Regions from separate parts of the Idiomarina sp. HB genome, predicted to be linked through region 2. Evidence: predicted binding sites of a transcription regulator. Region 2 holds the regulator's gene; each other region holds the start of a gene.
What was found. The regulator sigma-54, encoded in region 2, starts transcription at its own class of promoters, with help from an activator protein. The targets are predictions, from matches to a motif close to GTTGGCACGNNNNTNGNNT.
Positions count from the first base shown of each region.

Region 1: the regulator sigma-54 is predicted to act here: its motif matches at 2,215-2,233, upstream of VBY75_RS06870 (hemerythrin domain-containing protein).
Region 3: the regulator sigma-54 is predicted to act here: its motif matches at 2,401-2,419, upstream of VBY75_RS05840 (DUF4168 domain-containing protein).

Region 1 covers NZ_JAYLVU010000002.1:232,708-243,185, forward strand. Annotated here, with positions in the region: gene VBY75_RS06855 (HesA/MoeB/ThiF family protein) at 1-178, opposite strand, end outside; gene VBY75_RS06860 (YbaN family protein) at 175-579, opposite strand; gene norR (nitric oxide reductase transcriptional regulator NorR) at 576-2,120, opposite strand; gene VBY75_RS06870 (hemerythrin domain-containing protein) at 2,308-2,847, shown strand; gene VBY75_RS06875 (murein transglycosylase domain-containing protein) at 2,841-4,031, opposite strand; gene VBY75_RS06880 (M14 family zinc carboxypeptidase) at 4,140-6,803, shown strand; gene VBY75_RS06885 (potassium channel family protein) at 6,813-7,475, shown strand; gene VBY75_RS06890 (TrkH family potassium uptake protein) at 7,472-8,842, shown strand; gene VBY75_RS06895 (methyl-accepting chemotaxis protein) at 8,908-10,478, shown strand, end outside.
Region 2 covers NZ_JAYLVU010000002.1:412,693-423,170, forward strand. Annotated here, with positions in the region: gene mgtE (magnesium transporter) at 1-716, opposite strand, end outside; gene VBY75_RS07755 (HPr family phosphocarrier protein) at 719-994, opposite strand; gene rapZ (RNase adapter RapZ) at 987-1,838, opposite strand; gene ptsN (PTS IIA-like nitrogen regulatory protein PtsN) at 1,829-2,299, opposite strand; gene hpf (ribosome hibernation promoting factor) at 2,303-2,590, opposite strand; gene VBY75_RS07775 (RNA polymerase factor sigma-54) at 2,619-4,079, opposite strand; gene lptB (LPS export ABC transporter ATP-binding protein) at 4,101-4,826, opposite strand; gene lptA (lipopolysaccharide transport periplasmic protein LptA) at 4,828-5,370, opposite strand; gene lptC (LPS export ABC transporter periplasmic protein LptC) at 5,339-5,902, opposite strand; gene kdsC (3-deoxy-manno-octulosonate-8-phosphatase KdsC) at 5,899-6,453, opposite strand; gene VBY75_RS07800 (KpsF/GutQ family sugar-phosphate isomerase) at 6,453-7,430, opposite strand; gene VBY75_RS07805 (TetR/AcrR family transcriptional regulator) at 7,587-8,162, shown strand; gene VBY75_RS07810 (ATP-binding cassette domain-containing protein) at 8,247-9,047, shown strand; gene mlaE (lipid asymmetry maintenance ABC transporter permease subunit MlaE) at 9,047-9,823, shown strand; gene mlaD (outer membrane lipid asymmetry maintenance protein MlaD) at 9,826-10,293, shown strand; gene VBY75_RS07825 (MlaC/ttg2D family ABC transporter substrate-binding protein) at 10,311-10,478, shown strand, end outside.
Region 3 covers NZ_JAYLVU010000002.1:15,617-26,094, reverse strand. Annotated here, with positions in the region: gene VBY75_RS05845 (TonB-dependent receptor) at 1-1,750, opposite strand, end outside; gene VBY75_RS05840 (DUF4168 domain-containing protein) at 1,979-2,353, opposite strand; gene VBY75_RS05835 (sensor histidine kinase) at 2,523-4,010, shown strand; gene VBY75_RS05830 (sigma-54-dependent transcriptional regulator) at 4,007-5,347, shown strand; gene VBY75_RS05825 (type 1 glutamine amidotransferase domain-containing protein) at 5,411-6,097, shown strand; gene VBY75_RS05820 (TonB-dependent receptor family protein) at 6,104-8,137, opposite strand; gene VBY75_RS05815 (PQQ-dependent sugar dehydrogenase) at 8,140-9,273, opposite strand; gene VBY75_RS05810 (FMN-binding glutamate synthase family protein) at 9,404-10,478, shown strand, end outside.

The DNA.
Region 1 (10,478 bases), 180 kb from region 2:
TGATCTTTCCAACGCCAGCGGCGGTTAAATAAGGCGCAACGGCGCAGCCTAATCCGCCCAGGCCAATGATGACCAGATGGGCGTTTAGTAACCTTTCCTGGCCTTCTAAGTCCATAGCCGGTAGGGCAATGTGCCGGTTGTACTTCAGCATCTGCTGATGAGAAAGGGTTTTACTCATAACGAGTTTCCATTATTTTCAGGTACAAATTCAGGGCGAGTGGCCAGCCAGTAACCCACGGTGAGTAAGACCACACCCACCAGCCCTTTTAACCACACGGGAACCTGTGGAACCAATAACCATAACACCAAATAACCTGTTGCCATCATAATCAGGGCTATGACTTTGGAACGGCGTTTTATGACGCGATTATCGCGCCAGGCTCTAATATCCGGACCGTATTTTGGGTGGTTAATCAGCCAGGCCTCCAAACGAGGCCAACCCTTGCTGGCAGCCCAGAGCGCGGCAATAAGAAACGGAACAGTCGGCATTACCGGCAGGGCAATACCAATCAGCCCCAGTAGCACAAAAAATAGAGCCAGAGCGCGCCAGAGCAACCGAATCAACAACTCCCGGGTCATGACTTCATTCCCAACCGGCCTGCCATTTTGTGCAGGTTACTGGCGTCCAGTTGCAGGTCTTTAGCAGCTTGACTCCAGCTGTTGTTATGCCGACTCAAAGCCGCTTCAATCATTTTTCTTTGGGTGTAGCTAACCGCCTCCTTCATGGAAACGCTATGCACTGGCAACTCGGCTCCGCCGCTGTTTTTATCCGAATCCAGAGCGGTCGACATGGGTAACTGAACGTCGAGATCCAACATTTCCGGCTCAATGGTCGCAATATCGGTTTTCTCAACACCATGGCTCAGCAGCTTAATGGCTGCGCGACTTATTACGTGCTCCAGTTCGCGCACATTCCCCGGCCACTGATACTGCTGTATGGCCAGTTCGGCTTCCGGTGACAGCCGCAAAGCACGAAGCCCCAGGCGTGCGCGGTTTAACTCAAGAAAGTGACCGGCCAGAATCGACACATCGTCATCGCGCTCACGCAAAGGCGGTATGGGTAAAGGGTAAACCGACAAACGGTGGTATAGATCCGCGCGGAAAGTTTCATTACTGACTTGCTGGCGCAGGTTACGGTTGGTGGCTGCTATCAGGCGCACGTCCACCTTGCGATATTTGTCCGAGCCCAGCCGCTGAATTTCACCATTTTGCAAAACACGCAGCAGTTTGGCCTGTATCGACAGTGGCAACTCGCCCACTTCATCCAGAAATAAGGTACCTCCATGAGCGGCCTCAAAGCGTCCAGAACGGTCGCTGGTGGCGCCGGAGAAAGCGCCTTTAACATGACCAAAGAGCTCACTTTCAGCTAAGGATTCTGGCAGCGCAGCACAGTTAACATAAATAAGCGGCATATCGCTGCGCTGCGACAATAAGTGAAGTTCGCGTGCGAAGAGCTCTTTACCGACGCCGGTTTCCCCTAAAAGCAGTACCGGTAAGTCAGCACCGGCGACAACTCTAAGCTCTTTCAGAACACCTTCAATGGCTTTGCTCTGACCAATAATTTCAGAGTCGTTGGTTTCTGTCGCTCCGGCTTGCGGCATGGCGCGTTGTTGCCCCTGACGCAAGGCTCTGACGTTTTGCTCAAGCTGGCCAATACGCACCGCTGTTTCAACGAATAAACTGAACTTTTGCAGCTCGAGTATGGAATCATCGGTAAAGGTGCCTGGCTGCAGGGCATCTAATGTCAGCACCCCCCAGCATTTGTTTTCCAGGTACAAGCTGATTCCCATGCAGTCGTGTACGGGCAGTGCATTACCCGGCTGCTCGGCTAATAAACCGTCGTAAGGGTCTGGTAACGATGAGTCATGCTCAAACCTTACCGGGCTGCGGGAAGCCAGCAGTGCCGCCAGCCGTGGGTGTTGCGCAACCACGAAGCGACGACCCAGAGCTTCGCGCACCAGGCCCTGAATAGCGACGGGCTGAAGTACCTCGTTATCCAGTTTCAGTAACACCACCGCCCCACAGTTGAAATGACGGCGTAAGGTATTGACCAAATTTTGTAAACGAACGGCGGCAGGCTGCTCGGTCAGCAGGTCTGCTAATAGACTTTCTTGTAACATGGTTAAATTGACTGCTTAGGTTAAAAAGACCCTTATTGGTTGGGTTGATAGTACCTTGGCACCCCGGAGAGTCAATAATCACAATGGGGTAGAAGCTGGCCTGTTTGTTGCAATCAACAGCCATAGCGAAAGTTTAGACCGTTAAGTAACGGCTGAAAATTTTAATTTAGCAAACAGGAGTTACCCCATGAATACTTTAAATGAACGTTTACAAGCTGCTGAACAGAAATGGCAGGACGCGAGCCCTCAGGAATTAATCGAGCACATCTATTTGCGCTTTCACCAGTGTCATCGTGACCAGCTGCCAGAACTAAAGCAGTTAGCTATGCGCGTGGAAGAGGTTCACGGTGATCATGCCGAAGCGCCTAATGGTCTGGCTGAGCACTTAGACAATATGTTGCAGGAGCTGGAAAGCCACATGATGAAAGAAGAACAAATCCTGTTCCCAATGTTGTCGCGTGGAGTCTATCCAAGCGGCCCAATTTCAGTCATGGAAGAAGAACACGTGCAGCACGAAGACGAAATCAATAAAATTAATGAACTGACCAACAACCTGACTTTGCCTGAAGGCGCCTGTGGCACCTGGACTGCGCTTTATAACGGCCTGAAAGAGTTGCAGGACGACTTACGCGAGCATATTTACCTGGAAAACAACGTACTTTTTGTCGAGAAGAAAGCGGCAGCACCGGTACACGGTAAAGATTTTTGCTGTGGGTCTTGTCAGTAATTTTGCTTAAAGTACATCACCTTTTCCAGGTACCGGCGGCTTTCAGCCAAAGGATGTTTTGAAGTTAAGTCCCGGTAAATGACACCGGGCTGACTTCGGTTCATTATTTGAATGGCCCGGTTGCGGTTGGATGAAAAGGTTTTCAGTACATTACCCGCACCGCCGTTATATGCGGATACTATAGCGTACTCACGGCTGCTTGGGTTTTGCACGCCTTTTAAATACTGGGTATTGAGAATGTATAAGTAGGCACTGCCTATATCAATGTTCTGGGCGGGGTCAAATAACTGCTCAGAGGTTGGCTGGCCGGGAACTTCGCGTACCCGCTCAAAGACATCTCGCCCGGCGGTAGCTGCCACCACCTGCATTAAGCCATAAGCATTGGCATGGCTTACCGCATAAGGGTTGAAGCTGCTTTCGGTTTCAATAATGGCGTAAATAAGCTCAGGTTCAATGTCGTAGCGCTTCGCGGCGGCAATCACGTAATCGGAATATTGATGTTTGCGTAGCGCTTTATGGTCGTCCACCAGCGCAATTTGTACTTCATAAACGTCGTTGTCTTTGGCACGGCGAGTGCGAAGCTCGTTGTTAACTAAATACTTGGCAAAACGGTTGGCTCGCCACTGGTATTCGACCACGACATTGTCCTGGTCAACAACCTGGCCTCGCAAAAAGGGCTTTCCTGAACCTTCTGGCTCTTTATCGGTAAATATATCAACGGCGGTGAGATCGGCGGGTGTCAGCAGCGTGCGTACAATTGCCGCCTGCAATTTTTGCCGGGTTTCGGCGGGATCGCCGCTGTCATGTAAAGTGGCTACGGTCAGCAGGCCTTGCTCAAAATCAACCACGGCTTTGGCATGAAAGTTATCGCTGTATTTAACGTACTTTTTCTCGCTGGGAACCGTGTCTTTTTCTTCACCCCAAATGGCTTCGGCAACGGTACGAAGGTCGCGCAGTGCTTTGCGCAGATCTTCAATATCGCTAATAAGCTGACGGGGGTTACTGCGGTAGCTATTGAGACGCTCACGAGCTAACGATTCAACAACCGCTGTGGGGTCATTTCCGCTGAGGATGCCAGAAGTAACTACTCGCCTGACGTTATTCGGTGTCACTTCACAGCCGGCCAGAATTATTGTGGTAGTTAAAGCCACCATTAGTGTGATTATTTGAGTCTTTTTATTCATAGCGCCTAAATTGAGCTTCACTTCCCTTGTTCAAGCTTTTACATTAGGGAGACATAAAAATAAACCCAAAGCATTGTTTCGGCAGTGTGTAAAACAACAGGAATGAAGATGCGCAGTCTCAAATTAGCGGCGCTGGTAGCCGCCTCGTGGTTCGTGATACCCACCCATGCACAGCAGTTGTCCGGCGAAAGCTCCTTACTCCCTGAAGCCAGTTACAGCGACTCCGAAGTGACCGTCGAGCAGGTTCTGGGTTACCCCATGGGTACCAAAATTACCAGCCCGGCGGATATGAGCCGATACTTTGAAGCACTGAAGCAGGCCTATCCGAAACAGGTGAAACTGCTGGAGTACGGCAAAAGCTGGGAAGGACGCACGCTTTATTATGCGGTTATTTCCAGTGAAAGGAACATGGCCGACTTTGACGGCTTCATGCAGGGAATGCAGTCCTTGGCTGACCCGCGTAAAACCGACAGCGATGACGCCGAGCAGTTAATTGACCAATTGCCCGGTAGCATCTGGCTGTCCTATGGCGTTCACGGCAATGAAATCTCCTCGCCCGAAGCGGCTATGATGACGGCTTATCATTTACTGCATGACCAGCGTGAGCAGACTCAGCAGTGGCTGGACAACACCATGGTGTTTATTGACCCATTGCAAAACCCCGATGGTCGGGCTCGTTTTGTGGATCGTTACTACATGAGTGTTGGGCTTGAGCACTCAGGCGATCGTCGCAGTGCAGAGCATAACGAACCCTGGCCGAACGGGCGCACTAACCATTACCTGTTTGATATGAACCGCGACTGGATTGCGTTGACGCAGCCTGAAATAAGCGGACAAATTGACGCCTTACTAAAATATTATCCGCTGGTGTTTGTTGACCTGCACGAAATGAGCGGTGATTCCACATACTATTTCACCCCCGAGGCGCGGCCTTATAACCCACTGATAACCGAAGCGCAGCGGGAAACGCTGAACTGGATTGGTAAGAATAATGGTCAGTGGTTTGATGAAAAAGGCTTTGATTACTTTACCCGTGAAATTTTTGATGCCTTTTACCCGGGGTATGGCGCCAGTTGGCCGCTTTATCAGGGCTCAGTTGCTATGACTTATGAAATGGCTTCGGCGCGTGGACATTTGTTTGAGCGCGAAGACGGCGACGTGCTGACCTACGCCGATGGTGTTCAACAGCATTTTATAGCGTCTATTTCGACAATTCAGACGGTTTCCGAGCGTCGAGAAGCCTTGTTGCAGAAGTTCTGGGAATACCGTAAGTCTGCGGTTGAAGCCGGTGAAGACGGCGATGTCCGCTCTATTATTCTGCCCGCTAAAGATGATCCGGCTGCTGCGCGCAAGCTGGCGTCCTTGTTGGTTGAGCAGGGTGCTGATGTGAACCAGGCGGAGGAAGCCTTTGATGTGTGCGGATCCGATTATGAAGCCGGCGCTTACATCATTGATATGGCACAACCTGCACACCGCATGATACGTACCTTAATGGATAAGCAAGTGGACATGGCGGATGACTTTTTGGCGGAGCAGGAACAACGCCGAAACAACAACCTGCCGGACCAAATTTATGATGTAACCGGCTGGTCACTGCCATTAATGTTTAACGTTGACAGTCATCAGTGTGATGACCTGCCGGATGTTGCCACGGCCTCGGTTGAAGAAGGGCGCATTGAACCCGGTAAGGTCATTAACCCGGACGCCAAGGTGGCCTTTTTGGTTCGTTGGGGTGACATGAATGCGGGTCGCTTCCTTACTGCCGCCTTGCGGGAAGGCCTGGAAGTTCGCCAAAGCGAATTAGCCTTTACTCATGAAAGCGCCGGCGACTTTCCAAGTGGTTCGCTCATTTTAACCCGCGCAGACAACCAGGGTGGCTTACAGGCAAAACTGCAGGAACTGGCTAAAGCCTCGGGCGCAACCGTTGAAGGCGTCGATTCAAGCTGGATGACCGCCGGTCCGAACTTCGGTTCACATAATGTGAGTAAGCTGGAAGCGCCAAACATTGCTATTGCCTGGGACGAACCCGTCAGTGCCTATAATGCGGGCCATACACGATTTGTTATTGAGCGTCAGATGGGCTATCCGGTAACAGCTATTCGTACTATGCAGTTGCTTCGTTCTGATTTGGACGGTCTTGATGTTCTGATCCTGCCGGAGGGGCGCTACGCAGACGTCTTAAATGACAAAGCGGTTGAAAAAATTAAGCAGTGGGTGTCAGACGGTGGTGTTTTATTAACCTTAGGCAGCGCCTCTGCCTGGGCCGTTGAAGCCGGCGTGTTAAACACTAAACTTGAGCGCAAAGTCCCCGAAGAAGGCGTTACTAAGCCGGAAGACGAAGCTAAAGTGGACGGTAAAGTCATTGAAAGCCGCGAGCAGTTCTTAACGGAAATAAAGCCGCACGGCGCTGATCCGGACTGGGTGCCCGGTGCGTTGCTAAATGCTGAAGTGGATACCGACCACTGGTTAAGTGCCGGTGTAAAGCCACAGGTTATCAGTATTTATAACGGCAACGATGTGTTTACGCCGATTGATATCAACCAGGGTAGAAATATTGCCTGGTTCGCTGGTGCGGACGATATGCTGGCTAGCGGCTTTTTGTGGGATGACATTGCACAGCAACTGCCTTACAAACCGCTATTGATGTGGCAGCCAACGGGTAATGGTATGGTTATCAGCTTTACTCAGGAACCCACTTACCGCGCTTACATGGACGGTTTAAACACTTTGCTGATGAATGCGCTGTTCCTGGCGCCGGCAAAAGCACAATAGGAGTCTGACATGGCAGAATTTGGCGTCATTGGTTTAGGGCGCTTTGGTGCCCGAACCTCGAAGGAACTGCTGGATATGGGACATCGTGTTATTGGTGTCGACTCGGATGAGAAAGCTGTAGAGGCAATGGCCGACGTGCTAACGCACTCCGCCATTGCTGATGTGACTGATGAAAAAGCGTTAGAGGAACTGGACTTAACCAACTGCGAAGTGGTCTTGGTGGCTATTGGAGAAGATTTACAAGCCAGTTTGTTATGTGTTTTGCACCTGAAAAGTATTGGTGTAAAACAGATTTGGGCAAAAGCAACGTCAAAATCGCATCATCAAATTCTGTCGAAGTTGGGCGTAAACCGTATTATCCATCCGGAAGAGGAAATGGGAATACGGGTGGCTCAGTCTTTGAACTACCCAATGGTCAATGAATATATGTCGCTTGGACATAATTGGTTCTGTGTCGAAATTGGCATTGGCGACTACCTCAAAGGCAAAACTCTGAAAGATATCATGCCCGATGATAGTGAGTTTTTTCATGTTTTATTATTGAAGAGACGGGATGATGTAACGGTAACCCCTTCATTATCTGTAACTCTGGAAGGGAACGAAACCTTGGTTATGGCCGGTAGTTTAAAGGCATTGAAGTCTGTGGCTCCTAAGTTAAAAGAGGATTCATGAAGCAGTGGGTCCCTTCAATAGCCTGGCTATACCGTCGCCCTGGACGTAAAAGACGAAAAGCTTTTAGTGCCAGCCCGCCGGTTATTCTGTCGGGGGGCTTTGCCTGCTTAATTCTATTGGGCACCTTATTGTTGAAGTTGCCTTTTGCGACCGAACAACCGATAACCTGGTTAGAAAGTTTATTCACGGCTACTTCAGCTGTGACCGTAACCGGACTGGTTGTTGTGGACACCGGGGCGACTTACACCCCATTTGGAATGGGGATTCTGGCTTTGCTTATCCAGGCGGGTGGCTTAGGCTTCATGACCTTTGCGGTTTTGGCCGCCATTTCAATCGGCGGGCACGTCGGTATGCAACATCAGGTGCTGGCAAAAGAGGCCATGCAGCAAACCAGTCTCGCCAGTATTGGGCGCACGGCAAAAGCAGTTGTCTCTTTGGCGTTGATCGTTGAAGCCATTGCAATAATAGGCCTGACGCTCACCTGGTGGCAGGAAAAGGGCTTTATTGATGCCTTTGCTGAAAGCATTTTTTACGCTATTTCTGCCTTTAACAGCGCCGGGTTTGTTTTGTCTCCTAACGGTATTGTGGATTATGCCAGTAGTGTACCGGTGAACCTTATTATCAGCATTTTGTTTGTTATTGGTGGTTTGGGCTTTTCAGTTATTACCAATATCTACGAAAAACGCCGTTGGTATAAATTTTCGGTGTATACCCGGGCCATTTTATGGGCGACCTTAATTATTAATGTATTGTCGGTAGCTATTATTTGGCTGCTGGAAATGAATAACCCGGCAACATTCGCTAACTTAAGTTTCGGGGACCAGGCTATGGCTGCCTGGTTTCAGGCAACCACCCCTCGTTCGGCAGGTTTCAATACGGTTGATACCGGAGCAATGACAGACGCCAGTGCCGTGTATACCATGTTGTTAATGCTTATTGGTGGCGGTTCAATGAGTACTGCAGGTGGCATAAAGTTAGGGACTTTTATTGTTTTGCTGGTCGCTACTTATGCTTTTCTTCGTCGCCGTGAACATGTCACTTTATTGAACCGTACCGTGCCCCAGGAACTGGTGATGAAAGCACTTGCAGTCACCTTGGTTACCTTAACTTTGATGTTTCTGGGTATATTTATCCTAATGATTTTGAATCCGCTGCCGTTTATAGATATAACCTTTGAAGTTTTATCGGCTTCGGCAACTGTTGGATTGTCCAGGGGAATTACCGCAGAAGTAACGGCGGCAAGCCAATTGGTGTTGGTGTTCCTGATGTTTGCCGGACGTGTCGGGCCATTAACATTGGCTTATTTTCTGGCAACGCCAAGGAAACGACACATCCGCTTCCCGGAAACGGACATTCAAGTGGGATAGCCCGATAAAGCGACTGACCGCCTAAGAATGCTCATAATAGAACGATAATAAGAGATGCTTTTAAGATGCTGAAAAAATTAAAGTTTACACAAAAAGTGACGGCTGTTGCATCGCTAATACTGGTGTTAGTGCTGGGTGTTTTTACGCTCACTAACTTTTTGCAGATGTCGACTCAGACCCGTAGTAACTTGCAGCATCAAATGCAGGCGTTATCGGACTCTGTATCAAGCAATATCTCGCAGTGGTTCAATGACCGCATGAGCATTGTTCAGGCAACGGCTGACGCCTATGACGTTGATGATTCCACTGCCCGTTCATTGGAACGCGTGCAACAGTCAAAAGCGGCCGGGAAGTTTAAAAATGTTTACTATGGCTTAATTGACGGGACCTTCCTGCTGGATGATCCGAGCATTGATTTGCCCGATGATTACGATGCCCGCAGCCGCCCCTGGTACCAATTAGCGGTTGATGAAGGGCAACCAACCTATACCGCGCCGTATATCGACGTTACAACCAATGAATTGACTATTACCGCAGTCGTTCCTATGCGTCGGGATAACCAGCTGGTCGGTGTTGCCGGCGGAGACATGATGCTGGATGAAATTTCAAACATTGTAAACGACATCGACTTTATGGGTCTCGGTTTTGCTTTTCTGGTAAGTGGTAATCGTAATATTCTGGTTCACCCGGATGAAGACTGGATTGAAAAATCCGTGAATGACTACGCCGGGCAGTCGGTGTCGTTGAGCCCGGACTTTTCTGAATACCGCATTAATGACACGGAGCGCTTGGTTTCTTTTCATAAAATAAAGGGCATTCAGGGCGTCGAGTGGTATCTGGGTGTGGTTATTGATCGTGATAAGGCCTACAGCAATGTGTCGACCTTCGCCTGGACCGCTGTTATCTATCTGATTATTGGTATTGTCGCGGTTGTTGTATCACTCACCTGGCTACTGCGTTTACTGCTGAAGCCTTTGCGCAGACTCAATGAAGCCGTTACTGATATGGCCCGTGGTGAGGGTGATTTAACTCAACGGCTGCCGGTTGAATCAGATGACGAGTTTGGTTTGGTTTCACGACGCATGAATGAGTTTATTGAAAAAATTCAGCAAGCCTTACTTGAGGTAAATGCAGCTGCCGAACAGGTGGAAAGTAACATTCGCAGTATGGTCAAAGCGAATGATGACTCTATGGATATTGGTAGTGAGCAGGCAGGTAAAGCCAGCTCTGTCGCAACCGCAATTAATGAGCTTGGCGCCAGTGCGCACGAAATTGCGGAAAATGCTGCAAAAGCCTCTGAGCAGGCCAGTTCAGGTACTGCAAAAGCATCATCGGCAAGAGATTCGCTGCAACACAACCGACAGCAAATTCAGCACTTGTCCGAGCGCATGGATGCCTCCAGCCAGGCCATTCATACCCTGGATGAAGATACGCAGAATATTGGAAATATTATTGAAGTGATTAAAGGCATTACCGAGCAAACCAACTTGCTGGCACTTAACGCGGCAATTGAAGCGGCAAGGGCTGGTGAAGCTGGTCGTGGTTTTGCGGTCGTTGCCGACGAAGTGCGTAACCTGGCGCAGCGGACATCGTCATCGGCTACCGAAGTAGAGTCAATGATTGAACGGGTCAGGGC
Region 2 (10,478 bases):
ACAACCGGCGCGGATACCCAGTCATGGCGTTCGAATAGCTTCGCGACCTCGGTTTCTTCCATATCGACGGGTATGGTCGTAATGTCAGACGACATAATCTCATCAATACGGCGGCTCGGGTCAACGGTCAGTAGTTGAGTCAGAGATATCTCACCGGTGACTTTTTCATTGCGGTCGACAACATAGAGTTTGTCTGTCGCTTCGGGCAGTTCGCCTTTAAGACGCAAGTAACGCAGGACAACGTCTATGGTGACGTCTGAGCGCAGGGTAATAGTATCGGTGTTCATGATACCACCAGCGCTGTCTTCGGCGTATGAGAGCGCTGTTTCCGCACGTTCACGGTCGCTCTCGTCCATGGACTTCAGAACTTCCTGATAGACTGGCTCAGGTAAGCCACGCAAAACGTAGGCCAGGTCATCGGTGTCCATGCCTTCGGTGGCAGCGGCAAGGTTCTCCGGTGCCATTTGGCGAATAATGTCTTTCTGAACTTCTTCGTTCAGTTCTTCAAGAATTTCACCGTGTTCTTCAACATCGACCAGTTTCCAGACAATGGAACGGCTTTTCGGTGGTGAAGACTCCAACAACAGTGCCACGTCACATGCCGGCATATTATGCAGCATACGGCGGGCAGCAACGAACATGCCATCGGACAGCGCGGAGTTAACCTCCTGGATGCGCTGCATGGCATATTCTTTGTCGGACAGTTCCGCAATCATGTTTATTCGTCTTCCTCGAAGCGATCTTCAAATAACGTACTAACAGCATCCAGCGCCGCTTGTGCATCTTTTCCTTCAGCACACACTTCAACAGATTTGCCCTGTTGACTGGCCAGTAGCATGAGACACATTACACTGGCGGCATTCACGCATTGTTCGCCTTGTCGCACCGTTATGGTTGAATCAAATTCTTGTGTTAATTGAGCCAACTTGGTTGCGGCGCGAGCATGCAGACCCAGTTTATTGCGAATAATCAGGTCTCTGCAAACTTTATCCATTTTGCTTTAACTCCCGGTGTCTGACCTGAACCTTTAGGTCTTTTTGTTCAAAGCGCTCGGCTAGCTGCTGAGAGATATAAACTGAACGGTGCTGACCACCAGTGCAGCCGGTGGCAATAGTCAGATAACTTCGGTTGCTGCGCTGAAAATGCGGTAACCAGGTGTCGAGAAAGTTTTCCAGCTGATAGATAAACTTAGTGACTAAAGGTTGTTGGCGGAAGAAGAGTTGTACATCGGTATCCAACCCCGTTAACAACTTTAGCTCAGGTTGCCAGTGTGGGTTCGGTAAAATTCGTGCGTCAAAAACAAAGTCGGCATCTTTGGGTAAGCCATATTTAAAGCCAAATGACTGAAAAACAATAATGAGTTTTTTATCTGCGCGGCCAAGCACACGCTCAGTAACCTGTTCGCTCAGCTGGTGCAGTGACAAGTCGCTACTGTCGAGACGCCAGGTGGCACGCTCCATAATAGGCTCAAGCATCTTATGCTCGGTTTGCAGCGCTTCCAGTAAAGGCAGTTCTTTTTGCGAGAGCGGGTGTAGTCGCCGGGTTTCACCGAAACGTTTTAATAAGGTGTTGTCGTCTGCATCAATGAACAGAATTTCGGGCTCTACGCCTTTAGGCAAAAAGTTGAGTGAGTCCAGCAGTTCTTCGGAGTGCTCGGGTAAGTTACGAACATCAATGCTAATGGCAATTTTCTGGTATTGCTCGATAACAGCATGGACTAACGTGGGTAGCAGGCTAATGGGTAAATTATCAACGCAGTAAAAACCTAAATCCTCAAGGACCCGCAACGCGATGGTTTTACCTGAACCGGAACGACCACTAACAATGATCAGTTGCATGGCGACTGCTCACCTTCGCCAATAAATAATTGGTATAAGTCTTTGTCGGAGTCAGCCTGGCGTAATGCACGTGTGCAGTCTTTGTCATTCATACGGCGAGCGACAGAAGCTAAAGTCTGCAGATGGTTTTCGTGTTCGGATTCTGGTACCAGAAGCGCGAATATAATATCGACGGGTTGGTTGTCGATAGAGTCAAACTCAATCGGCTCATCTAGCGTGAGTAATACCGCAACCGGGTGGTTAGCATTGGGTAATCGGCCATGAGGAATTGCGATACCTAAGCCAATTCCCGTACTGCCCAAACGCTCACGGTTCAATAGGCTCTCAAAAATGTCATGGCGGGTAATGCCGGACAACTTAGGAGCTACGATTTGACTAATGGTTTCAAGCAGTCTTTTTTTACTTGCGCCCTCGACTGCACACTTGGTGCAGTCGGGGCTTAACAATTCACTCAGTTGCATGGATTAATGTTGTTTCATTTTTTCTTTGTGTTTAATCACCTGACGGTCCAGCTTATTGATTAAACCGTCGATGGCCGCGTACATATCGTCGTGTTTTGCGTCGGCAAAAATTTCACCGCCATTCACGTGCAGCGTAGCTTCCGCTTTTTGAATCGTTTTTTCAACATTTAGGATGACGTGAACATTAGTAATGTGGTCAAAATGTCGTTCCAGCTTGGCAAATTTTGTGTCTACGTAGTCACGTAAAGCTTCGGTAATATCGATGTGGTGACCGGTCAAATTAATTTGCATAACGTCTTCCTTCTTGCAGTTAACAAAGTTACAAAAGACTTTTGCGTTGGCTCGATGATGGAATGTTTAACGATTCCCGATACTTCGCAATTGTCCTCCTTGCTACTTGGATACCTTGTTCAGCTATCAGTTCAGCAATTTTGCTGTCACTTAACGGTTTACTGCGGTTTTCTGCAGCGACCATCTTCTTAATTAAAGCACGTATTGCAGTGCTTGAACACTCACCACCGCCCTCAGTACTGACATGACTTGAGAAAAAGTATTTTAACTCAAACACGCCCCGCGGACAGTGTAAGTATTTCTGTGTTGTCACCCGCGAAATGGTGCTTTCGTGCATATCCACTGCTTCGGCGACATCGTTTAAAACCATAGGCTTCATGGCTTCTTCGCCATGCTCAAAAAAGCCCTGTTGGCGTTGCACTATGCAGTTGGCAACTTTTAGCAACGTGTCATTGCGACTTTCCAGGCTTTTTATAAACCAACGCGCTTCCTGCGTGTGGTTTTTTATGTACTGGCTGTCGGCTACTGACTTAGCTGCTTTACTCAAGGCCGCGTATTCTTCATTGACCTTTAATTTAGGTACGCTGTCGGGGTTCAATTCGACCATCCAACGCCCATTTTTTTTTGCCACAGCAACATCCGGAATGACATATTCAACGGGTTGTTGTGCAACTTGCTCACCCGGGTGGGGATGCAACTGCTGAATCAAGCGCATGGTTTGACGCAAGTCGTCTTCCGAGAGCTTTAACTTACGCTGAATGGTGCGAAAATCCCGGCTGCCCAGTAAATCCATATGTTCCGTCACTAAGCATAGAGCAACCTCTTTGTATTCAGTGTCGTCATTTAACTGTCGCAACTGAATGGCAAGACATTCGCTGACGCTACGCGCTCCAACTCCTATTGGGTCGAAATGCTGAATGCGTTTAAGCACCATGCAAACTTCTTCTGCTTCTACCTCTGGCAGGCGCACCGCTTCAATAATTTCATCAACATCGACCATTAGATAGCCGTTGTCGTCTATAGCTTCGATAATGGCTTCAGCTATGGCCGTGTCTTCGTCAGAAAAGTGGGAAAGCTGCATTTGCCAAAGTAAGTGATCTTGCAACGACTCACTGGTCGAGCCCTGGTAAACTTCAAAGTCACCGTCAAAAGACTTACCAGAGGACGCGGCCCCATTAACCGGTGTCTGGCTGGAGTAGGTGTCATCCCAACTGCTGTCTACCGGTAACTCGTCCGGCATTTCCTGAGTTTTTATAACGTCCGAGGTTTCTCGCTGACTGTCATCCCGCTCTTCGATATTTCGGGTTTCGGAGTTGTCAGCTTCGTTGCTGGCATCGCCTTCAACTTCTAATAGAGGATTACTGTCCAGTGCATCCTGAATTTCAGCCTGAAGATCGAGTGAGGAAAGCTGCAGCAGGCGAATGGCCTGTTGAAGTTGTGGCGTCATGGTCAGATGCTGACCAATTTTTAGCTGCAGACTTTGCTTCATAATGACTGTCCCGGTTTCACGTTATAAGGTGAACTGCTCACCGAGGTAAACGTCTTTAACCTGTTGATTCGATAATATACTTTCTGCATCCCCACTGGCAATAAGTTCGCCATGACTAACGATATAGGCGTGTTCACAAACCGATAGGGTTTCACGAACATTATGGTCGGTAATCAATACGCCAATACCGCGTTGCTTTAAATGCTCAATGATTTTTTTGATATCAATGACGGATATGGGGTCGACACCAGCGAAAGGCTCATCTAAAAGAATAAAAGTGGGCTCTGCTGCCAGGGCCCTGGCTATTTCAACCCGTCGGCGCTCACCGCCTGACAGACTCATTCCTTGGCTGTTGGCAATGTGCCCAATATTAAACTCTTCGAGTAAGGCATCGAGCTGTTCTTCTCTGTCGTTGTCTGATAACGCTTTGCGGGTTTCTAAAATGGCCATTAGGTTGTCACGTACCGTTAGCTTTCTGAAAATAGAAGCTTCCTGTGGCAGGTAACCAATACCTCTGCGTGCCCGCTCATGCATTGGCAGTAAAGTGAGGTCGTTATCATCCAGTAAAATCTGGCCTTTATCGCTGTTAACCAGTCCGACAATCATATAAAAGGTGGTTGTTTTACCGGCTCCATTAGGCCCTAGTAACCCAATAACCTGTCCCTGACTCACCTCCAGGCTAACGTCTTTAACAACCTGGCGACTTTTATAGCTTTTGGCTAAGTGTTTAACTCGTAAGGTTGCCATATTAAGGGTTCTCGTTATTTTTCTCGTTGGAGTCAGTTTTTGCCTTTGGCGTAAAAATGGTGATGACGCGACTGTCTTCTTCACCGGAACTGGTCGCGGTTATGGTTTGTTTGTCTAAATCATAGGTGATGAGATCACCACTGGAACTGCTGCTACCCTGAGAAATACGGGCTTTTCCGCTAAGCTCCAGGCGCTGTTCCGATTGAAAATAGGTAATTTTGTTGGCCTCTGCGTTTATCTTATTGCCATCATCCAGAGTCTGGCTGTAAGTAGCAGGAGTGCCTTCTGCAACAAAAGTATCGGCTTGTTCTGCATTCTCGCTGGCCGAGGCTTCAAGTCTGTCTGCTCTGATTAATAACGATCCCTGACGAATAATGACATTGTCCGTTAAAACTAGCCGGTTGTTTTTAATGTCCAGCTCTTCCTGGCTCGACTCTACCTCCATAGGCTGACTAAAGTCGGACTTACCCTGAGCCATAACTGCACAAGGCACTAAGGCAATAAGAGTAAAACTACTCAGCAGGCTGGAAAATCGTTTTAACATGTCTTTTTAGCTCCATTCGTTCAGCTTTCAGGTCAGCACTCATTCCGTTACCACGAATTAATAGCCGGGGTCCGTGAATGCTCACCGGGTGTTCGGTACTCATTGATTGATTTTTCAAATCAACAATCAGGTACTCGGTTAACACTTGTTTAATTCGAGTATCAGGCTCTAACGCAAGGATTTCAACATCGCGCTCTAAAATAAGAGTTTGGTCATCGTAGAAAGTCCCTTGTGCAGAGCTAACCTCCCAAATTTCGTCACCTTGTTCTGAGAAGACAGTGTACGTAGGCTGCTCGAGTTCGGTTAAGCCTATTTGATTATAATGCGACATCTTCTCTGACTTGATTTTATGTGCGAGTAAGCCGTCACTCTCAAAAATGCGGGTTTCCAGACCAAAAGCAGTGAAATCCGGTCGCATCATGCGGGTTGCGGTGGCATTATTGTCGTCTGCATCATCACCAAAAGGGCGCCAGACAAGCAAAAGCCCGGCACCGAATAGCAGAATAAGAATGACAGTAACTCGTCGGCTCACACACTGGCTCCTGTTGCCAGGTGCAGTTGGCCCTGACTGAGCATGATGAGATCGCAGACTTCGCGTACCGCTCCGTATCCACCGTGACAACGGGTAATATAATCGGCTTGCTGCTGCACCGAAGCGTGAGCATCCTGTACTGCAATACCCAGGCCGGCTACCTTAATCAGAGCTAAGTCGGGGGTATCATCGCCCACATAGGCGACTTGGTCGGTGCTCAAATTCAATTTCTTCAGCAGCTCATTAAAAGCAGCTGTTTTGTCGTTCTGGCCCTGATAAATGTGACCAACATCTAAATGTTCCATGCGGTGTTCGACAATGCGTGAGGTTCTGCCGGTTATGACCGCGGTCTCAACACCGGACTTTTTTAACGCTTTCATGCCAAATCCATCACGGGTGTGAAATGCCTTGAGTTCCTCACCGTCGTTGCCTAAATAGATTCGACCGTCAGAAAAAACGCCGTCCACATCCAGTACCAGTAACTTAATTTCGGAAAAACGGCTAAACAGGCTTTTATCAATATCACCGTACCAAGTATTAACACACTCCATTAGAGTACTCCCGCCTGTAGTAAGTCATGCATGTTCATCGCTCCACACGGCTGACCATCATCATTCGTGATGATAAGCCCGTTAATTTTGCGGTCCTGCATCAGTTTTAATGCTTCTGCGGCCAGCATATCTGCATTAGCGGTCGTACAGGAGCGGGTCATAACATCAGCTATTGGTGTTTTGTGGACATCCACCCGGTTATCCAGAATGCGGCGTAAGTCACCGTCGGTGAAGATACCGGCCAGGCGATTATTTTCGTCCACTACAGCGGTCATGCCCAGGCCTTTGCGCGACATTTCTAACAAGGCATCACTGATAATGGCGTCAGCCGGAATCATCGGAACTCTGTCGCCTGTGTGCATGACATCGTGCAGGCGAAGCAACAATCGTTTGCCTAAAGAGCCACCAGGGTGAGACAAGGCAAAATCATCGGCGGTAAAGCCGCGGGCGTTTAGCAGAGCGACGGCAAATGCATCACCCATAACCAAAGTTGCTGTGGTAGAGGCTGTTGGCGCCAAGCCCAGTGGGCACGCCTCTTGCTCAACCGCAATACAAACATGGGTGTCGGCAAGTCTTGCCAGAGTGGAGTCCGGTTTGCCTGTCATTGATATTAAGGGAACACCAAGGCGTTTTATGACCGGAATAATGTTCAGTACTTCGGCTGTTTCGCCGCTGTTTGATATGGCAATAACCACGTCCTGGGCTGCCACCATGCCGAGGTCACCGTGACTGGCTTCGCCCGGATGAACAAAAAAAGCAGGCGTGCCGGTAGAGGCAAGTGTTGCGGCTATTTTCCCGCCAATATGGCCGGACTTTCCCATGCCGGTAACGATAACCCGACCTTTGCAGTTAAACAGCGTTTGGCAGGCAGCATCAAAGTTATCATCTAAATATTGATATAAACCTTCAATCGCTTTCTTTTCGATATCCAGTACCTGTTCGCCCAGCAGCCGAAAATTCTGGGTTACTTGCTTCATTGTCATGCCTCTGGCGTTGTGCTTTTGCCTTGTATAATACGTCATTCAATACAACTCTGCCTACCGTACTCAGGTAAATCTTGTATTTTATTGTAAAAATAATTACTATACCAACCAGACGGTTAACAAAGTGACTACAGGTAAAGTGAAGACGTTATGGTAGAGAAAAAAGGAGCAGGACGACCCAGTAACAGGGAAGTCATTCTGGATGCGGCAGACCAGCTGGTCGCGGCAGAAGGGGCTGCACACCTGACGTTTGATGCTTTAAGCCAGGTGACAGGAATAAGTAAAGGCGGGTTGCTCTACCATTTCAACAGTAAAGACTGTTTATTACAGGCTATGCTCAAACGACGAGTTGAAAGGTATGAAGCTTTACGCGAATCCTATCATCAACAATTTAGCGATGACCCAAAAGGGGAGTTAAAAAGTATCTTACTAGCAGCTCTTGATACTGACGCCGAATGTTCACGCCTGGGTAGTGGCATGCTGGCGGCAGCTGCAACCAACCCTGAGCTGCTGGGGCCGTTAAAAGAGCATGTTGCTGTTACTTTGCAGCGACTTGAACGTATCGCCGGCAAAAAAGTCGGTAAGACCCTGTTCTATGCTGTTCATGGTGCTCGTTTGTTTGAACAGCTAAACTTATGCGATGCCTGCGTACATGAACGTGAGGACTTTGCACAATATTTACTGAAACTTGTCGATGAATTGACAGAAATTGAATCGATTCGCTGATAAGATTTGCAACACTTTATCGGTATCAGGTTATGCCGAATGCCGCTAAAATAATGGCATGGAAACTCCTAACAGGAAATTGTCGTGACAAATTTGGTAGAACTTAAGGATCTAACTTTCGCGCATGGAAGCCACCGGGTTTATGACGGCTTGTCGCTTACTGTTCCCAAAGGCAAAATGGTTGCTGTAATGGGTCCCAGCGGAATCGGCAAGACCACGTTGCTGCGTCTGATTGGCGGGCAGCTTAAGCCTGACAGTGGCAGCATTAAAGTCGCCGGTGAAGAAGTTCCTAAGTTAAAACGCGATGCACTGTACCAATTGCGAAAGCGTATGAGCATGTTGTTTCAAAGTGGCGCTCTTTTTACCGACATGTCGGTTTACGAAAATGTGGCGTTTCCGCTGCGCGAACATACGGACTTACCGGAAGAGCTCATTCGTAGCGTTGTATTAATGAAACTTGAGGCCGTAGGCCTGCGTGGTGCCCGTCACTTAATGCCTTCGGAGTTATCCGGGGGTATGGCTCGCCGAGCGGCTTTAGCAAGGGCTATAGCATTGGATCCGGATCTGATTCTTTACGATGAGCCGTTTGCGGGCCAGGATCCTATTTCTATGGCCGTGATTGTAAAACTCATTAAATCTCTGAATGAATCACTGGGGCTTACATCTATTGTTGTGTCCCATGACGTAAAAGAAGTGTTGTCTATCGCTGATTATGCCTACGTCATTGCTGATAAAAAGGTGGTCGGTCAGGGTACGCCAGACGAGTTGCGGGAGAACGACACCGCAATTATCCAGCAGTTTTTAAAAGGTGCGCCAGACGGCCCGGTCGCATTTCATTATTCGGACGATGATTTTACGACAGACTTGTTAAGGGGCGAGGCATGATCCAGTTTTTACAGTCTATCGGGCGACAAGTCTTAGACAGTCTGGCGGGCATTGGATACGCATTGGCCATGTTAATGAGCGCGATTATTGGCAAGCCTCAACCGAGCAAGTCCTGGCCGTTGTTTGTGAAGCAAATGTACGTTGTCGGCGTACTATCAATGCTCATTGTTATTGTCAGCGGCTTGTTTATAGGAATGGTTCTAGGCCTTCAGGGCTATACTATTTTGGTTGATTATGGCGCTGAGCAGAGTCTTGGCCCCATGGTGGCTTTGTCGTTATTGCGTGAATTGGGGCCTGTTGTCACCGGTCTGCTTTTTGCCGGCCGTGCCGGTTCTGCTTTAACAGCAGAAATCGGCTTGATGAAAGCAACTGAGCAATTGTCCAGTCTGGAGATGATGGCGGTTGATCCGCTGCGTCGTGTTGTTGCTCCGCGCTTTTGGGCCGGCTTAGTCAGTATGCCATTGCTGGCGCTGATGTTTTCAGCTGTTGGTATTTATGGTGGCTACCTGGTTGGTTCTGGCTGGCTGGGCGTTGATGAAGGCGCTTTTTGGTCAGTAATGCAGTCAGCGGTTGATTGGCAGGACGACTTACTCAACGGCATTATTAAGTCAATCGTATTTGCTTTTGTTGTTACCTGGATAGCCTTGTATAAGGGCTATCGTGCAGTGCCAACCTCGGCGGGAATCAGTGCCGCGACAACGTCAACTGTAGTGACGGCATCGCTGGCAATCTTAGGACTCGATTTTATTCTTACAGCTATCATGTTTGGTGGATAACCATGGAATCAAGAAAAACACAGTTATGGGTAGGCGTTTTCGTCGTCGTCGGAATTTTAGCTTTGTTCTTTATCGCATTAAGAGCTGCGAGCGGCACCATGACGACATCGGGTGATACTTACACCCTGTACGCAAAGTTTGACAATGTTGGTAGCCTGAAAGTCCGCTCTCCGGTCAAGGTTGGGGGCGTTGTTGTTGGTCGTGTTACCGATATTTCTCTATCGGGCGACTACTATGAACCGCGCGTTGAAATGACTATCAGTAAAGAGTATGACCAGTTTTCTGAAACCAGCACCTTGTCGGTACTAACCTCTGGTCTATTAGGTGAGCAATATCTCGGACTGGAACCCGGCTTTATTGATGACAGCGTTGATATGCTGGAAGACGGGGACATGATTACAGACACGAAATCTGCACTTGTACTGGAGAATTTAATAGGCCAGTTCTTGTTTAGTCAGGGTAACGATTAGGTTGTAAGGAGAGCAACATGGCAGTAAATAAATGGGTAACAGCAACGTTGGCGATGCTCCTGTTTGTAGCATCGGCATCGGCTGATTTAATACGAAACGAGAATCCACATGAACTACTAAAAGAAGTTGCTGAAACAACTTTTGACCGTATCGCATCCGATAGGGACAAAATTGATGAGGATCCT
Region 3 (10,478 bases), 400 kb from region 2:
GACCCAGACCAATTTGTGCCAGTGACGGAGCACGGAAACCTTCGCCGTAGGATGCACGTAAAGTCACATCTTCAGTCGGACGCCATTGCAATTTAAACTGCGGATTGAAGGTTGAGCCAAAGTCACTGTAGTCATCGTAACGACCGGCAACAGTTGCTTCTAACTGATCAGTAATTGGAATGAGGAATTCGACATAAGCAGCCCACTGGTCGCGCTCAGCTTCGGCCTGCACCGATTCGGTACCAAAGATAAGACCACGCTGGAACTGATCATCCGGTTGGTCAAATACGTCTTCTTCACGGTATTCAAGACCCGCTGCCATGGAGACCCAATGCTCACCCAACTGGAACGCTTCGCCGGCGATACTGGCATCAACTGCGGTCAGGTGGGATTCCCCCCGGCGTACCAGTGACGTCGTAATGTCATTAATGACTTCAGGGTCGTTGATGGTGCCGCCAAATGGATTGTAGTTGCCAGCGTTAATTTGCTCCTGCAAAAAGTCAGTACGTACCCATCCTTGCTCACGTGAACCCGTTTGCATGCCTTCGCTGCGGCCTTTTTGGTAAGAGACATCCCAGACCCAGCCGTCTAAGTCTCCGCGTAAGCCTGCAATAAAACGTAAAGTGTCGGATTCAACATCCCAAATACGGGGACCGGCATCCACTGTCCGGAAAAAGTTGATATCGACACGCTCGCCCCAAGGGTTGTTAGGGTGGTCAGCCGGTACATAGAGTCCGGCATCGGCGTCTAACGGAGTCGGTGCGCCGCCGGCTTTTGAACGGTTATGCTGAGCGGCAACTTCAATATAGCCCTCAACGTCTCGTGAGAACTCTTTACGAGACTGAATAATGGCACCTACACGTTCAGCTTCCGGGAAAATTTGCGCATACGGACCATAGTCAAATACACAGCGTGTTCCAACCAGTGAATCTTCCGGGCAGTCCGGATCGGGCTGCTCTTCACCGTCAACAATAAAACTTCCCGGAAAACCGCGTGATGAACGGAAGTCGTTACCACCCCAAGGACTTTGGTCAGCTGTACCGTTTCTGCCAAATTCGGCGCCGGTGATAGAGGTGTTTTTCCAGTAATCCAGAATCATGGTGGTATTGCTGTCGTCTCCACCCGTGCCCCAGACCAGACTCATACTGGTTTCTTCATAGTTAGCATCGCCGGTTGTTCCACCGTGGCTGGCGGTTAATTCTGTACCGACAAAGTCATCTCTTAAAATAATATTAACGACACCAGCTACCGCGTCAGAACCGTAAATAGCGGAAGCACCGTCTTTCAGAATATCGATGCGTTCAATAGCCGCGACAGGTATTGAGTTAATGTCGACAAATGAATTTGCTACGCCCTCGGCAAAGGAAGAAACCGCTACACGACGGCCGTTAAGCAAGACCAGTGTTGAGTCGGCACCAAAGCCACGCAAGCTAATTGCAGCAGCGCCGTTCGCGGTAGTGTCCTGGCTATTGCCCTGAGTTGAGAAGGTTCCCACACCAGCCGAAGGTAAGCGCTCTAAGAGTTGCTGAAGGTTGTTAAAACCTGAGGCTTCAATGCTTTCTCTGTCAATAACTTCGACAGGAGAAGCGCCTTCCATATCGGTTCGTGAGATTCTGGAGCCTGTGACCTGAATGCGTTCAAGAGCGTCATCTTCTGCCTGATTCTCTTGATCCTGCGCAAAGCTGACCGGTGACGCGAATGCGGCTCCTATTGCTAATGCACATAGCGAGTATTTAAAGTTTGTTTTCATTATTATGTTCCCCCCGGGAGTTTTATCGATTTTGTGTGTTAAATCAACAACACAGCATCTTTTGTTACATTAAATCAACATGTGATCAAGACAATATAGTGTAAAAGTTTGAAAAAATCGAAAGTTTGATGCTAAGTAGGTTTAGAGAGAGGGGAGTTTTTATACTTTAAATAAAAAAGCCCGCGACTCAGAAGGAGCCGCGGGCTTTGTATTAAATGGAACTAACGATTAAGAGTTTTCTTCACCTGTCATTTCTTCTAAGCGTGCACGTAACTCTTCGTCGTTTTGTGCTTGCTGAATAATCATGTTGTATTCTTGCGGAGTAAGGCCTGCATCTTCAACGGCTGCAATCATTTCTTCCTGTGCAGACTGCTGAATTTCACGAGCCTCTTCCTGGTTCTCAGCTTCCTGGAACTGATCACGGTATTTTTCAGTAACACCCTGAACGTCTTCCATAGCGGTTACAAATTTAACCAGCATACCTTCAGTGATTTCCTGAGTTTGCTGCTGAGCCATAGGATCCTGCGATTGCTGCTGTTGAGCCATTGCCGCAGTACTACCCAGTGCGAATACAGTTGCTAATGCGATAATTGTCTTTTGCATGATAATCTCCTAATTGAATTTATCAGTTTTTATTAACACTCTAACTAAAGCGAAGACTGTGCCAACTTTTTAATTTGTTGATTTTAATGTACTTTTAGTATTTTTCAGTTAGCGCTCAGAAAGTCAGCCCAAAAATGTGTATCCTTAGTACACAGTCAAAGGAGGCAGTGTGACAAAAAGATACAGTTGGCCACTATCCAGCCTGCAACGAAGGCTTTTAATGTATGTCGTTGTGCCTATGTTATTGATTTCGGGCGTGGCGATAAGTGTTGGACTGCAGGTTGCATCTGACGAAGCCAATGAGCGTTTAAAAAGTGACTTAGAGCTGCTGGGACGGGCCATTAGCTTACCCATAAGCGATGCGCTACTTAATAACGACTTAGCAACGGTTCAGGCTAACCTGGATTCAGTCTTCAATATTGGCCGGGTATACGGGGCATCGGTATACAATGTGTATGGTCAGCAAGTTGCTGAAGCCGGTATCACCGAAACTGACTTGAGCAACAGCCAGCTCGCACTGGAAACTGTTCAGACGGGGGTGAAGCAAGACGACTACCGCCGTGTTGAAGGCCGCGATGTTTTCTCTCAATTTCTTCCTATTGTTGATCGTGGCGGCCGAATTATTGGCTTACTACAAATAAACCGGCGGGCCAGTGACTTCGATGAGTCTTTTGAAACGCTGAGTCAGTATGCCTGGCTGAGCTGGGCTGCATTTGGCCTGATCACTATTGCGGTATTGGTATTTGGGCATTATCGCGGTGTTGGGCGACATGTGGTGGCACTAAAAGACGCAATGCTGCAAGTCGCAAAAGGAAATCGAAGCACTCGAGTGACACCCGCCGGGCCTTCGGAGCTTCAGGATGTTGCCCTGGGGTTTAACCGGATGCTGGATAGCATTACTGAAGCGGAGCAGGAGTTAGAACAGCGACGTGAGCACGAAGCGTCGTTGCAGCGAGCGTTGCGGGAACAGGAAAAAATGGCAGCTATTGGCAGTGTAGCCAGCGGTGTTGCCCATGAGTTAGGAGCGCCGCTTACTGTTATTGATGGACGCGCCAGTCGATTATTACGTAACCATAAAGACGATGACAGCCAGCGACAACTTAAGGCCGTCAGAGGCCAGGTACAAAGGCTTACCGGACTGGTGAATCAATTGCTGGCATTTTCAAGAACGCCGGTGCAGCAAAGAGAAAGCATTTCCCTGCGAGATCTGATAACAACGGCAATGACCAGCATTGAGTTTGAGCAGGATAAAGGTTCTGCCAGAGTGGTAGTTAAAGAGCTTGTCGATGTCATTCTTAAAGTTGACATAAAGCGACTGGAACTGGCCTTAGTAAACGTACTGCGCAATGGCTTGCAGGCCGCTGAATCTGAGGTTGCTGTCGCGGCTGAGTACGCTAATGACGGAGTCGTCATTACCATAGATGATGACGGAGAAGGTTTACCTGATGCAATGAAAGATAAAGCATTACAGCCGTTCGAAACCAATAAGCCACAAGGTAAAGGGACGGGTCTGGGTTTGACCATAGTTAAGCACGTATTGAATGATCATGGTGGTGAATTGTCTTTGACCAATAACCCAAATGGCGGTTGTCGGGTTATTTTGAGTTTACCGGCACAATGCGTTCGGCAAGCGGTTAAAAACGGAGGCAGTAAATGACAGCAGCAAAAGCCATGATAGGTGTAATTGAGGATGATCCGGCTCTACAGGAACTGCTTGTTGAAGAGCTTGAGGCTGAAGGCTATAAGGTAACCGCCTGGGGCAGTGTTGAAGGCTTTAAAAAAGCCGCTGCAACTCTGGACTTGATCATTAGTGATATTCGCTTGCCGGGTCAGTCCGGGCTGTCACTTTTAGACAGCCTGAAAAATGAAGACAACGCTCCGGCACTGTTATTAATTACGGCTTTTGGCACGGTTGATCAGGCGGTTGATGCGTTAAAGCAGGGCGCGGATGACTTTCTGACCAAGCCTTTAGATGTTGAACATTTATTGCTAAGTGTACAACGTATTCTTGAGCATCGCTCGTTGCAGCGGGAGCTAAAGCGCTACCGTCAGCAGCAAAAAGGACCGGGTGGTTTGGTCGGGCAGAGTCCGTCAATGCGCAAGCTTTATGATCAAATAGAACGTATTGCGCCAGCGGACGGAAGCGTTCTGATCACCGGCGAAAGTGGGACCGGTAAAGAGCTGGTGGCGAAGGCGCTGCATCAGTTAAGTGACCGCGCTGAACAAAGCTTTCAGGCGGTAAACTGCGCCGGCATTCCGGCCGATTTAATGGAAAGTGAATTTTTCGGCCATGCAGCCGGGGCTTTTACCGGCGCGCAGAAAAAACGGCAAGGTTTATTGAAACAGGCAGACGGCGGCACTTTGCTACTGGATGAAATTGGCGAAATGCCAATGGCTTTGCAGGCGAAACTATTACGTGTGTTGCAGGAAGGTACCATCCGCGCGGTGGGCAGCGACGAAGAAGAAACGGTGAATGTCCGCATATTGGCTGCGACTCACCAGGACTTAGAAAAGCAGGTTGAAGACGGGCGCTTCCGGCAGGACTTATTTTATCGGCTGGAAACCTTTAGTCTGCGAGTGCCGCCTTTACGCGAGCGCGGTGAAGACATTGAACGTCTTGCCAACCACTTTTTACAACAGTTGCAGAAGAGCAGCGACAAAGCGGTTCAGAGTATTTCACCGGCTGCGCTCGAACAGCTTTATCGCTATCGCTTTCCTGGTAATGTCCGCGAACTGCAAAATGCGATAGAGCGTGCTTTTACCTTTTCCAGAGACGACAAAATAGCGGTTGAAGATTTACCGCAAAGAATTCTGGAGAGTGAGCATGAACCCGAAGTGGAGTATGCCGCAGAGTGGCCAACTCTGGACGAGTATCAAAACCAATACATACGCAAAGTGCTGGTGCACGCAGAGGGTAATAAATCGAAAGCGGCTGAAATTCTTGGGGTAACCCGGCGTACCTTGTACCGCTGGCTTGAGCAGCATGGTGAGTGATCAAACTGGCGTTTTACTGCGTAGTCTATAATAAGTTTTTGACTCATTTAACGGGAGTGCTAAGTGAAAGTATTAATGGTATTAACCTCACACGATAAACTCGGTGACACAGACCATAAGACAGGTTTCTGGGTAGAAGAATTTGCGGCCCCGTACTACGTTTTTGCAGACGCGGGAGTGGATGTTACTTTGGCATCGCCAAAAGGTGGTAAGCCACCCATCGATCCAAACAGCACTTCCCCTGACGCTCAAACGGAAGCGACGAAGCGCTTTGACAACGACACAACAGCACAGCAGAAATTAGAGACAACCTGCAAGCTGGATGAAGTTGATCCGGAAAGTTTTGATGCGATTTTCTATCCTGGTGGTCACGGACCTTTATGGGATTTAACGAACGACGAGCATTCAATTAAGCTCATTGAGCACTTCTGGAGTAAAGGTAAGCCGGTTTCCGCTGTTTGCCATGCTCCTGCGGTATTACTGAATGCAAAAACGCCGTGTGGCGACCCAATTGTTCAGGGCCGCACAGTAACGGGCTTTAGTAACAGCGAAGAGGCTGCGGTAGAGCTTACCGATGTGGTCCCTTTCTTACTTGAGGACGAACTGACAGCTAAAGGCGGTCATTACCGCAAAGTTGATGACTGGCAGGCCTATGCCGTTCAGGACGGCATGTTAATTACAGGTCAGAACCCTGCGTCATCGGAGCAGACGGCACAGCGCCTGCTCGATGTACTCAGAGCCAGCCTGTAATTTGCCTTAAAAGCGTCGGCGCCAACTGATGCCGACGCTAGCCTGCCTTCCTACTGCAGGCTCAAATGAACGTCCGCTTCCCTGGTTAACAACAACAGCACCGACGTAGTCTTTGTCCGTAATATTGTCGACCCGGGCCCACACGTCCAGCTCGCTTTTTGCCCACTGCCAGTCGCGGCTTATTGCTATATCCCATGTCGTATAAGACGGTGCAAAGGTATCGTTTTGATCATTAACCGGCGTTTCATTTCTATACTGCCCCGCTAACTGAACCAGCCATTGCTCTGCGGGCTGCCAGTTAAGACGTAAATACCCCTGGCTTTTCGCTACGCCGGGTAATTGATTCCCCTGTAACGAGCCATCATCAAAGCTAGCGTCTATATAGCTGTATGACAGCAGCAAGTTGAGCTGCCGCGTTAGTTCGCCATTAATGCTCAGTTCAGCCCCTTCGCGCGTTGTTTCTGAGGCATTACGGTAGGTAGTACGCCCATCGTTTGACTGGTCTACGAGAATTTCGTCTTCGCTTTCAATACCAAAGAAAGCGAAATGCAGACGCCAGTCGTTATCGAGTTGATGTTTAATACCCCATTCCCACTGATCATTGGTGGATGGACCCAACTCGCGGTTCAGGCCCGAGCCTTCATTTCGGTAGGCAAGTTCTGTCAGTGTCGGGGTTTCAAAACCTTGTCCTAAACTCAGATAAGTTGCTGAGGTTGGGAGAAACTGCCAGGTAAGCGAAATAGCGGCTGTGGTTTCACTAAAGTCACTGCTACCACTGTCATCGGAGTTATCCAGTTCAGTAAAATAGTCTTTTACCTCATAATTGATGTCACTGTAACGAACCCCACCAGTTGCAGACCACTCTTCAGACAACTGCCACTGAAAGCGCAAATAAGCTGAAGCATTTTCAATCCAGTTGAATTCGTCGCGACGCAGCTCGCCCTTTTCACCGCTGTTATTCACAAAACCAAAGCGGTGATCCTGCTGGCGTTCTATTTGCGCGCCGAGGGTCGCCGACCAGTTGACTCCGCGCTGGCGCCAACGTGCATGTGCTCCCTCAAACTGGCGGGAAACATCGATAACCGCACCCGAGCTTGTGTCACCATCACCGGCAAACGGCAGGAACTGCTCAATATGGCGGTCGCCCTGCCACAGTGACAGTAAGCCCTCGCCATTGTCGCGTTCATGAAACCAGCTAAATGAACCCTGACGATGATGAATGTCTTTGCGGGTATTGAAGTCAACTGCCCGTTGTACTGTCTGGGTGGGGTCATAACGCCAGTCTTCTGGGGTTAATGCGCTGGGGTCCTGCAATAGTGGCGCATCGTTATTATCGTAGCGGATAATAAAGCGATTCTGATCATCCCATTGATGATACCAGCGCACAGCCTGTTGCTGGCGCTCGGCGGAGTTATGCCGGCGCGGACCGTCAGTCTGAAAATCCGACGCCAGAACTTGCAGTTGTTTATTGTCGGTTGCCCATTGGGCATTGACGTTATACCGCTGTGTGTCGTTTTCGCTGAACTGGCCACCCCACTCCAGTGCGGTTTCAGTCGGCTTGCGGCTGAACCATTCAACCACACCGCCACCAGAATTGCCGTACAAGGTAGCTAACGGACCGCGTAAAACTTCCAGCGAATCAATGCTGTCGAGAAAAATACTCGAAGTTTGCGCCTGACCATCGGGCATAGACAAAGGAATACCGTCGACATTAAGTTGCAAACCTCTTACTCCAAACGCGGCTCGTGAGCCGAAGCCGCGAACCACCAGGCGTGTATCCTGTGCGTAGTTATAACGGCTGTCGGCCTGAATTCCTGCAACGCCGGCTAAGGCGTCACCGGCATCAATCTTCATGGAGGGTAAGGTGTTTTCAACGTTAACACGGTCAATACTGGCCGCAGTGGTTAGCCAGGGTGTTTCGCTCTGAGTGGCTGTCACCACGACGGTTTCGTCGACTTCAGTTGAATGAACAACGAAAGAGGCCGCCAATAAAGGCAGCCCCGTGTAAGTGAGTTTTTTTAAAACTGCTGAATATGACATGGTTAATCCGCTGGTTTTATCTGAATAATGGCACCGTCAGACTCATCGGTCAGTAAGTATAGGTAACCGTCGGGCCCTTGGTTTATGTCACGAATACGTGCATCAACGGCGTCTTCAAACAAGCGCTCTTCATGCATCATGCGGCCTTCATATAAGTCCAGGCGGGCTACCAGGGAGCTTTTCAGGGCAGCAACGAAGAAGTCGCCTTTCCATTCAGGGAAAGCATCTCCCGTGTAAAAGGTGGCGCCAGCAGTTGCAATAGACGGAACCCAATAATAAAACGGCTGTTCAGTGCCTTCTTTTACGGCGTCCTCGCTGATGGTACCACCACCGTAGTCAACGCCGTAAGTCACTTCCGGCCAGCCATAGTTTTTACCGGCTTCAGGAATATTCACTTCGTCGCCACCTTGTGGGCCGTGTTCAACCGACCATAACTTTCCGGTTTCAGGATGAATATCAGCGCCCTGCACATTGCGGTGACCGTAGGACCAAATTTCGTCAAGTGCGTTGTCGTTGCTAACAAAGGGGTTGTCTTCCGGTATGCTGCCATCCGGCCAAATACGTACGATTTTACCGTGATGGTTATCCAGCGTTTGTGCATCATCCATACGTGAGTAACGGTCACCTAAGGTAATGTACAAGTGTCCCTCAGGAGAAAAGACTAACCGTGAACCAAAGTGAGCATTGCTCTCATATTTTGGTGCCTGGCGAAAGATAACTTCTTTATCCGTAAATTCTTTGTCATTAAGTTTGGCACGCATAACGGCCGTACTGTTGCCTTTACCGTCGTCCTGGGCCGCTTCGGAGTAGCTAATGTAAACCCAATTGTTTTCTTCAAAATCCGGGTCAACGGTTATATCCAGCATACCACCCTGACTTTTAGCAACGACTTCCGGGGTGCCGCTGATTTTTTCGCGGTAGCTACCATTAGCTGATACCCAGTAGATATCTCCGGTTCGTTCTGTTACTAAAATGCTTTTATCCGGAAGAAATGTCATGCCCCAGGGGTTGGTGAAGCCGTCAGCAAGTGTGCTGACACTGACTTTATGACGTTCCGTTTCGACATCTTCAGCGGTTGCAGCAGTACTGAAAGAAGCCGCTAGTATTGCGGTTAAAACAACTTTTGGATTGAACATCGGTCTCTCCTTCTTATTGAATTATCTTCAGTATACGTCATTCATCGGAATTTTGATGACACTGTGCTTGATCTGTTCGTCGCTTTGGCCGTTAATACTGTTATCAATTGTAAAAAGGTATTGGAACTTCATGAGCAGCAAGGTGTTTAGTACCGACTCGTTACTGATTTTAGCGCAGTGGTTAGCCGCTGCTTTTGTTCTGGTTATTATTGGGTTAGTCGTTTCTGTTGGCATCATGTACGTTGTTGACAGGACGCAGAACCGACACACCATAAGACATAACTACCCTGTTATTGGCCGCTTTCGCTACATGTTTGAGCGTATGGGTGAGTTTATGCGTCAGTATTTCTTTGCAATGGATCGTGAGGAAATGCCATTTAACCGGGCGCAGCGCAGCTGGGTGTACCGGGCTGCCAAGAACGCTGATCGTAACGTTGCCTTTGGTTCAACACGTGACTTAAGTCGTACCGGAACTATTATTTTCAGCAACGCTCCCTACCCGCCTATGGCTGAGCAGGCTACATCGCCAGAACCCATTACCATTGGTCCTTACTGCGAGACGCCTTATTCTCCGGTGTCGTACTTTCATATTTCAGGAATGAGTTACGGTGCGTTGTCGCCGGTTGCGGTTAAGTCATTGTCGCAGGGGGCTGCAAAAGCCGGCTGTTGGTTGAATACGGGTGAAGGTGGCTTGTCGCCTTATCATTTAATGGGTCATTGCGACATTGTGTTTCAAATGGGAACTGCGAAGTTTGGTGTTCGCGATAAAGAAGGTCGACTCGACGAGGACCGTCTGGCAGAACTCGGTCGTCACGATAATGTGAAAATGTTTGAAATTAAACTGAGCCAGGGCGCTAAACCAGGTAAAGGCGGCATCCTCCCGGGTGTTAAAGTTAACAGTGAAATAGCCAGAATTCGGGGAATTGTTGAAGGCGAAGACGCAATCAGCCCAAACCGTCATCCGGAAATAAGCAATAATGAAGAGTTACTCGATTTTATCGAAAAGGTTCGTAATATTACCGGCAAGCCAACGGGTTTTAAATTTGTGATGGGCGACCCTTCATGGATCGACGAACTGATAGATTGCATTTTAACTCGCGGCGAAGAAGCCGCACCTGACTTTATCACTCTGGATAGCGCCGATGGCGGAACCGGAGCGGCACCCCAGCCGCTAATGGACTACGTTGGTTTAAGAGTCACGGAAA